4 regions of the Pseudomonas sp. A34-9 genome follow, and region 2 is predicted to be linked to each of the others. Evidence: predicted binding sites of a transcription regulator. Region 2 holds the regulator's gene; each other region holds the start of a gene.

Region 1 (2,201 bases), 690 kb from region 2:
TACTGATTCAGGCCTTCGTAATGCACCAGAATCGCGTTGGCCAGATCTTCATCGCTGGCGTTGAGTCCAGGGTTGTTCTGGCGGACCTGTTGCAGCACCGATTCAAGATAAACCCCACGAATGGCCCCGCCACTGGCGACAAATGCAGACAAGTCGTCACGGGCTGGAATCACCATTTTGTGATCCTTGAAGGTCGAGTACAGCGACGCGGAGACACCGGCCGAAGTAGCGACGTCGCCCGCATCAACACGGGCCAACGCCGAACCGACTGGCAGGCATAAGAGTAAAGAAGAAACGAGCACTAACTTGCGCATGACGGTGTTCCTCCACAAGCGCGAAGCAAAAAGGGAAGGACTGCATAATGTGAGAGGGGCGCGGTGAGCGGGAGTTCCGTGGCGCTGGAAAGTCTGCGTTATTGCAAGACAGACGCGGGCAACACCATGGCGGGTTGCCCGGCCTTCAGACTGCGACGGCTCAGATCACCCCGCAGGCCATGCGATCACCGCCACCGCCCAGCGGTTTGGGCATGTCGGCGTGGTTGTCGCCACCGGCGTGGATCATCAGCGCGTGGCCCTTGATCTCGGAAATTTTTTTCAGACGCGGCGCCAGCACCGGATAGTTGGCGATGCCGTCAGCGCTCACGTAAACCGCCGGAAGATCACCCAAATGACCGTCGGCGTAAGGGCCGAGGTGCTTGGCGGTTTTTTGCGGATCGAAATGTCCGCCTGCGGCCAGTGCGGCGCCTTTCACGCCGTCCTTCATGCCGGCTTCACAGCTACCGTTTTCATGCACGTGAAAACCGTGCACGCCGGCCGGCAGGGATTTCAGGTCGGGCGTGAACAACAGGCCATATGCCGTCTCACTGATGGTGACCGAGCCGATAGCCTGTGGCGCACCGTCGGCGCTGACCAGATTGATCGCGACTTTTTCCGTCGCCGCCTGTGCGGTGCCGATGGCGAAGGTGCCGAGCAAACCCAACCACAATGCGCGTTTCATAAGCATTTTCCTTTTGCTGCAAGAGTGTTCAGAACGACGGACTCAATAGCCTGCCGGCATTAACCGGCGATGAAGGCACATCCTCCGGCGTTGCAAAGTGTGACTTGCCGCGCAATCGGAAAGTTTTGCTGCCTTTGGCCAGCATGCCGACACCTGCTGACACGCTCTGGCGCGGCAGACCTGCGCAAATAGGCTTAACTGAAGGCTGACAAGCGCTTACGGGCGTGACGAGGGAGGAAAATCCGGTGTCGATCAAACTGCGTTTAGTGTTGCTGATTGTGACAAGTCTGCTGACAGCCTTGATCGTGAGTCTGGTCAGTTACATCGGCAATCAGCGGATGGCCTCGGCGGTCAGCGATAACGCGGTCAGCATGAGCGCGCTGCGCAACCACATGGAAGCCGACATGATGCACGACGCCCTGCGCGCCGATGTCTACTCGGCGATGCTGGTGGGGTTGGGCAAGAGCACCAGTACGGCGTCCGAGGTGCGCGATTCGATCAACGAGCATGCGGGGCATTTTCGTGAGGTGCTCGAGGAGAACCTCAAGCTGCCAATCAACCCGACATTGCGCACGGCGCTGGAGCAGATCAAACCGAGCCTCGATACCTACATCAACGCGGGCGAGCGGATCGTCGGTTTGGCGTTGGACAATCCCGATGCCGCTCAGCAGGAACTGGGCACCTTCAACACTGCGTTTGGCCAGCTTGAAGCGCAAATGGCCGCGTTGAGCGAGTTGATCGAGTCCAATACGCGGCAGACCAGCGCAGGCACCGAAACCGCCATCCGCAATGCCAACGTTGCGCTCGGCGTGGTGTTGCTCGCCAGTCTTGTGCTGCTCTTGATTCAGGGGCGCTGGGTCATCCTGAGCATCATGGGGCCGTTGAAGACCGCCAGCCGTATCGCCGAAAGCATCGCCCACGGCAACCTCAGCGAGCCGATTGCCGAACCGTCCGGCAAGGATGAAGCCAGTGTCTTGATTCGTACGTTGGCGACCATGCAGCGCGATTTGCGCAACATGATCGATGTGGTGCGGCGCAATGCTCACGGCGTCAGTGGCATGAGCGAACAACTCAGCCATGGTTGCCATCAGGTCGCCGACAGCAGCCAGCAGCAAAGCGTCGCTGCCGGCACCATGGCTGCGGCGGCCAGCCAGATGACCGCGAGCATCGAGGAAATCACCCGCCACGCCGAACGTGCCCTGAGC
Region 2 (2,201 bases):
GAGCATGGTCCACCTGAGCCCGGCGCAACACGCCGGCCTGATTCAGGCCTTCAGCGACATCGGCGACAATCTCGACGTGCTGGTGATCGACACCGCTGCGGGTATTGGTGACTCGGTAGTCAGTTTCGTACGCGCCGCGCAAGAAGTGTTGCTGGTGGTCTGCGATGAGCCGACCTCGATCACTGACGCGTATGCGCTGATCAAACTGCTCAACCGCGACTACGGCATGAACCGCTTCCGCGTGCTGGCCAACATGGCGCAGAGCCCGCAGGAAGGGCGCAACCTGTTCGCCAAGTTGACCAAGGTCACGGATCGCTTCCTTGACGTGGCCCTACAATACGTCGGCGCCGTGCCTTACGACGAAAGCGTGCGCAAAGCGGTGCAGAAGCAGCGTGCGGTGTACGAAGCCTTCCCGCGTTTCAAGTGCGCGCTGGCGTTCAAGGCGATCGCGCAGAAGGTCGACACCTGGCCGCTGCCCGCCAACCCGCGTGGCCACCTTGAATTTTTTGTCGAGCGCCTCGTGCAGCAAACGGCAGGGCCCGTGCTATGACCGCAAGCGGTATGAACTACTACAAGAAGTCGGCACGTGACGCGCAGTACGAACTGATCGAGCGTTACGCGCCACTGGTCAAACGCATTGCTTATCACTTGCTGGCACGCTTGCCGGCGAGTGTGCAGGTCGAAGACCTGATCCAGGCCGGGATGATCGGCCTGCTCGAAGTCTCGACCAAATACGACGCCAGCAAAGGCGCCAGTTTCGAAACGTACGCGGGCATACGAATCCGCGGCGCGATGCTCGACGAAGTGCGCAAAGGGGATTGGGCGCCACGCTCGGTTCACCGCAATACCCGTATGGTCAGCGACGCGATTCGCTCAATTGAAGCTAAAACCGGCCGTGATGCTAAAGATCACGAGGTTGCGGCCGAACTCCAATTGAGTCTCGACGATTACTACGGGATTTTGAATGACACCTTGGGCAGCCGCCTGTTCAGTTTCGACGACCTGTTGCAGGACGGCGAACACGAAGGGCTGCACGAGGATGGCGCCAGTGCTCATATGGAGCCGTCACGCGATCTGGAAGATGAACGTTTCCAGGCAGCGCTGGCGGACGCGATTGCCAATTTGCCGGAGCGTGAGCGACTGGTGTTGGCGCTGTACTACGACGAAGAGCTGAACCTCAAGGAGATCGGTGAAGTCCTTGGCGTCAGTGAATCGCGGGTCAGCCAGTTACACAGCCAGTGCGCGGCCCGTTTGCGGGGGCGTTTGGGGGAGTGGCGAGCGCGCTGAAGGCAGTGTGGGGACACTGCGAACGAGGCTGGTGCGGTGATGAACGGCACCGGTCTTGCTCTGTTGTGCTCCAGACAGTCTTCGAGTGCTGCGCCGATTGATTGAAGTGGCGCGTCCAGGTGCTGGGCGCGTTTAAGACTGCTTGGAGGTCGAATTGAACAAAGACATGAAAATCCTCATCGTTGATGACTTCTCAACGATGCGGCGGATCATCAAGAACCTGCTGCGCGATCTTGGGTTCACCAACACCGTCGAGGCTGACGATGGCGTGACTGCCATTCCAGTGCTCAACAGCGGAAGCATCGACTTTCTGGTAACGGACTGGAACATGCCGGGCATGACCGGTATCGACCTGCTGCGCCACGTACGTGCCGATGAAAAACTCAAGCACCTGCCCGTACTGATGGTGACTGCAGAAGCCAAGCGCGAGCAGATCATCGAAGCCGCTCAGGCCGGTGTAAACGGCTACGTAGTCAAACCTTTCACGGCTCAGGCGTTGAAAGACAAAATCGAGAAGATTTTCGAACGCATCGGCTGATGAACGCGCGGGGGAGCTATGGAGCATAACGAATCTTCACAGGGCGATTTCGAGTCGACCCTGAAAAAACACGCGGTCGAACTGGTCGAAAGCCTTGAAAAAGGCAGGTTCGGCGACGCTGTGCAACTGATCCATGAGCTCAATCAGACCCGTGACCGTGGCCTGTATCAGGAAGTCGGCAAGCTCACACGTGAACTGCACAGTGCGATCGTCAATTTCCAGATCGACCCGAACATGCCGCAGGCCGAGGAAGTGTCGCAAATCACCGACGCCACCGAACGCCTGGGCTATGTGGTCAAGCTGACAGAGGCCGCGGCCAACCGCACCATGGATCTGGTGGAAAGCGCCACCCCGGTAGTCAATGGTCTGGCTGACG
Region 3 (2,201 bases), 1.8 Mb from region 2:
GGACGTTGATCAACAGGCTCAGCAGCAGTGCAATCGCGGCCACCGCAACGAACATTGCGATCAGTGCCGAAGTACGGAATTGGCTGAGTGCGGCGTAGGCTTTATCGCGATCGATCGACAGACCGATGTACCACTGCGCATTCGGCAGATCGCTCACCGGGGTGAACGACAGAATACGTTCCTGGCCATTGAGCACGACGTTCTGGTTGCCCTTCTCGATGCGTACGCTGGTGTTCGGATAGATGTCTTTCAGGTTTTTCATGACCTGATCTTTGTCCGGGCTGACGATCACCTGACCGTCGGCGCTGACCAGAAAAGCGTGGCCGAGGCCACCGAAGTCCACCGAGTTGATGATCTTCACCAGGGTTTCCAGGCTCAGGTCACCCCCGACGACGCCGAGCAGCTCGCCGTTCTTTTTCACCGGCATGGCGATGGTCACCACCAACCCGCCAACCGCTGCCATGTACGGCGGCGTCAGCATGGTTTTGTCGGCCGCAACGGCTTGCTTGTACCAAGGGCGCTGACGCGGGTCGTAGCCGTCCGGCATCTTCGCGTCAGGGCGCTGGGTGAACACACCGTTGGCCTGACCGACGTAGGTGAACTGGAAGTTCGAGGTGAACGCTGGTTGATCGACCAGACCCGGGAAATCCGCGTCCTTGCCTTGATGGGCAACGTTCTGCGCGAGGTTTTCCAGCACCAGAATCCGCCCGCTCATCCAGTTCTGCACGCTGCTGGCGGTCAGGTCACCGGCCTGCTGCACGGAGGACTGAAGGTTCTGGCGAATGGTGTTTCGCTGCAGATAGTCGTTGTAGAGGGTGAACAGCGCGAACGCCAGGACCACGACGCCCGAGGCGGCCAACAGGATTTTATGGCTGAACTTGAGATTCATTTCATGGGACTTCTTATGCCAAAAGTGGGGATGCGTTCCGGATGCAACATTCCATGTACAGCGCAGGCAGCGTTCTTCTGGCCGCTCTACTTTGGTGCACGCATGTCTCACCAGTCTGTCGGCACGTGTTGGCGAAATCTTAGGGTTGTGCAGGAAATGGATGGCATTTCTGTCGGATTCCCGCCGAACGGCGTGCCAGAGCGTTCGCGGCGATATTTTCAGGGGCAATGTTCGAGCGACGGTTGCAAATTCCGTAACCCTTGATGACAATGCGAGTAATTATCATTTGTGACGTTTACGTTGATGTCCTCACCTGAGTTTGCAGTACAGGCGCTTTACAGTAGTCATCACGGCTGGCTCAACGCCTGGCTGCGCGCGCGGTTGGGCAACGCGGCGGATGCGGCAGACCTGGCGCAGGACACTTTCCTGCGCCTGCTGCAGCGCACCGAACGCCTCGAACTCAAATCGCCTCGCGCCTTCCTGAGCACCATTGCGAGCGGCCTGGTGATCGACCATTGGCGTCGTGAGGAAATCGAACGCGCCTATCTCGAAACCATCGCGCATTTGCCCGAAGCCGAAACACCAAGTGCCGAGGCACGGGCGCTAGTGATCGAATTGCTGGAGAGCATTGCGCGGATGCTTGAAGGACTGAAGCCGAAAGTGCGTCAGGCCTTTCTGCTGGCGCAGTGCGAAGGTTTGACCCACAAGCAGATCGCCGAACAGATGGGGCTCTCTTTGCGTTCGGTTGAGCGTTACGTCGCCGACGCGCTGTATCACTGCTACGTGCTGCGGTACGAAAGCTGATGCCTGTGGATAACGTCGCACTCGGTCGCCGCGCCGAACCCCGGCAGCACGTGGTCAAACAAGCCATTCATTGGCTGCTGCGTTTGCGCAACAACCATGACAACCCGCGTTTGAATCGTCAGTGCGAACAATGGCGTGCCGAACACCATGAGCACGAACTGGCCTGGCAACGGGTGCAGTCGCTGCAAGCCGAACTGAGCAACAATTTACGCGCGGTGCCCGGTGCGCAAGTGGCGTTCCACACCCTGGAAAACAGTGCCCAGGGTCTTGGCCGGCGACAAGCCTTGAAGCTGTTGTCTGGCGCATTGCTGATGGGCTCTGCCGCTTGGCTGGCCAAAGACACGGCCGCGTGGCAGCAGTGGAGCGCCGATTACGCTACGGCGACGGGCGAGCGGCGCGGCTTTCAGTTGCCGGATGGCACGCGAATCGAACTGAACACCGCGAGTGCAGTGGATCTGGATTACACCGCGCAGCAGCGGCTGATCAAACTGACGCGCGGTGAAATCAT
Region 4 (2,201 bases), 3.0 Mb from region 2:
TCGGTGGACTTGCGCAGTTCCTTGACGTCCTCCTTCTGCAACCACGGCGGTGGCCGGTTGAGCAGGCGCAGCAGCGACCCCGGCTCCAGTGCCAGCAGCCGTTGCAAGCGCACCAACACCCGCCGGTTGGCGCCGAGCTCGGCGCGGTTGGTCGACAGGCGCGAGGAGAGCAATTCGTCCTCGATCTGATCGACGCTCAGGCTGGTCTTGCGCACGATCTGCGTCAACACTTCGCCCTGATCGCGCAGCAGATGCACCAGCAGTTCCGAAGGCGAACGAAAGCGCTCGCCGGCCTTCACCGACGAGCGCAGTTTGTCCACCGAGTGCAGCGGTTGCAGGCGCGCGCTGACGATCAGTTTGCTGCGCACGCAGACCCACAGCGTCGACACGTCGGAGGAAACCATGCTGCTGAGGTTGAACACCACATCGTTGACCACCGCCAATAACGCCGAGTCGACATGCTCGATGCGCGTCGACCGCGAGCCTTCGTGCAGCGCTTCGAAAAATTCCTCGGGCAATTGCAGATGACTTTTCATCCAGCGCTCGCACGCCGCATGCGCCAGATTGAGGTGCAGCCAAAGGAATTCGCCCGTGTCGTTGTCGTCCTGCAAGCAGCGCAACGCTGTCGCCGAGTCGACTTCGCGGCCACGCTCACCGGGCAGGAAACGAAAGCCGTAGAGCAGGCCAAACAGATCAGGATCGCGATGACTGATGTCGAGGCTGTGGTTCATGAAGGCTCGCTGCGAAGAGGGTGCGTCGGTCGCGCAAATGGCAGGTTCACTGAGCCGCATCATCGCAATGTCACATGACGTTTGTGTGACAGCAAAATGACGCCAAATCAGCGACTTGCCGGCGGTCGGATTTTCTTCAAGAAGCGCTCTGGTACGCCGATCACGCTTAGGTTACGTTGCGCGCGCTTGGCCATGAGCCAAGGCTCGCCGACACGGATGTCCGGCACAATTTCACGCCTTACCGGGCGTGCCTCATCCTTGTCCTGAGTATCTTTCGATGCTGCAAAAATCCCTGAGAGCGCAAATTCTCGCCCTGCTGAGCGGCAGCCTGCTGGCGATGCTGTTGATCGCGCTGGCCTGTTTTCATTTCCTCTCCAACGGCGTGCAAAGCTACAGCCAGTTGATCGCCGGTCCCCTGCACACATCGCAATTGATCGACGAGGCCAATCTGCAATTCAAGGTGCAGGTGCAGGAATGGAAAAACGTTCTGCTGCGTGGCAAGCAACCGGCGGATCTGAGCAAATATTGGGGGCAGTTCGAAGACCGCCAGCGCGATGTGCAGAATATCCTCGGTGAACTGGCCAGCCAGAAGGGCCTTGAGCCAAGCCTGAAAAACCGTATCGAACGCTTGCGTGATGAGCACCGTCAGCTCGGTTCGGCCTATCAGAAGGGCCGCGATGCCTACGTGGCGGCCGGTGGTGATCCGACGGCAGGCGACAACGCCGTCAAAGGTGTCGACCGTGCCACCAGCGATCAGATGAGCGAACTGGTCAGCGAGTTGCGCAAACAGGGGACCGAGCAATCGGCGCTGATCAGTGCCGAGGCCGATCGCACCGTGTGGCTGGGGCTATTGGTGATGCTCGCGTCGGGCTTGCTGATCGGCCTGCTGAGCCTGTGGCTGGTCAACCGCAACCTGGTCGAACCGATCCGCAAACTGATCGATTACGTCACTCAATTGAGCCGCGGCAAACTGGCCGAGCGTGTGGTCAGCGACCGCCAGGATGAGCTGGGCAACCTCGCCGCAGCGGCCAACACCTTGCGCGATTTCCTCGCCGAAACCTTCACTCGTTTGCAGCGCAGTGCCAGCGATCTGGACAGCGCCAGCGGCGAGTTGAATGCCATCGCCACGACCATGGCCGGCGGTACCAATGAGCAGTTCAACCGTACCGATCAAGTCGCCACGGCGATGAATGAAATGTCCGCCACCGCCCAGGAAGTGGCGCGTCACGCCGCCGATGCCGCGCGTGCGGCCGACGATGCCGACCAGTCTGCCCAGCAGGGTGAGAAGGTCATGCAGAGCACCATTCACTCGATCACCCAGATGCGCGGCGAAATCGCCAACACCGCCACGGTGATCCGTCGTCTGGAAGCCGACAGCGGCCGTATCGGCAAAGTGCTGGAAGTGATTCGCGGCATCGCCGAACAGACCAACCTGCTGGCGCTCAACGCTGCGATCGAAGCGGCGCGTGC

What was found. The regulator FliA, encoded in region 2, starts transcription of late flagellar genes. The targets are predictions, from matches to a motif close to CTAAAGTTTNNNNNNNNNNNGCCGNTAA.
Region 1: P3G59_RS11625 (methyl-accepting chemotaxis protein) is a predicted target of FliA. The motif match lies at 1,114-1,141, and genes of this name have one in related genera.
Region 3: P3G59_RS00705 (methyl-accepting chemotaxis protein) is a predicted target of FliA. The motif match lies at 1,005-1,032, and genes of this name have one in related genera.
Region 4: P3G59_RS21995 (methyl-accepting chemotaxis protein) is a predicted target of FliA. The motif match lies at 867-894, and genes of this name have one in related genera.

The regions. Positions count from the first base shown of each region.
Region 1 covers NZ_CP119967.1:2,586,246-2,588,446, forward strand. The annotation lists gene P3G59_RS11615 (DUF2388 domain-containing protein) at 1-314, opposite strand, end outside; gene sodC (superoxide dismutase [Cu-Zn] SodC) at 475-996, opposite strand; gene P3G59_RS11625 (methyl-accepting chemotaxis protein) at 1,242-2,201, shown strand, end outside.
Region 2 covers NZ_CP119967.1:1,897,393-1,899,593, forward strand. The annotation lists gene fleN (flagellar synthesis regulator FleN) at 1-550, shown strand, start outside; gene fliA (RNA polymerase sigma factor FliA) at 547-1,287, shown strand; gene P3G59_RS08475 (chemotaxis response regulator CheY) at 1,454-1,825, shown strand; gene P3G59_RS08480 (protein phosphatase CheZ) at 1,844-2,201, shown strand, end outside.
Region 3 covers NZ_CP119967.1:143,581-145,781, reverse strand. The annotation lists gene P3G59_RS00705 (methyl-accepting chemotaxis protein) at 1-889, opposite strand, end outside; gene P3G59_RS00700 (sigma-70 family RNA polymerase sigma factor) at 1,193-1,693, shown strand; gene P3G59_RS00695 (FecR family protein) at 1,693-2,201, shown strand, end outside.
Region 4 covers NZ_CP119967.1:4,927,524-4,929,724, reverse strand. The annotation lists gene P3G59_RS22000 (transporter) at 1-731, opposite strand, end outside; gene P3G59_RS21995 (methyl-accepting chemotaxis protein) at 1,009-2,201, shown strand, end outside.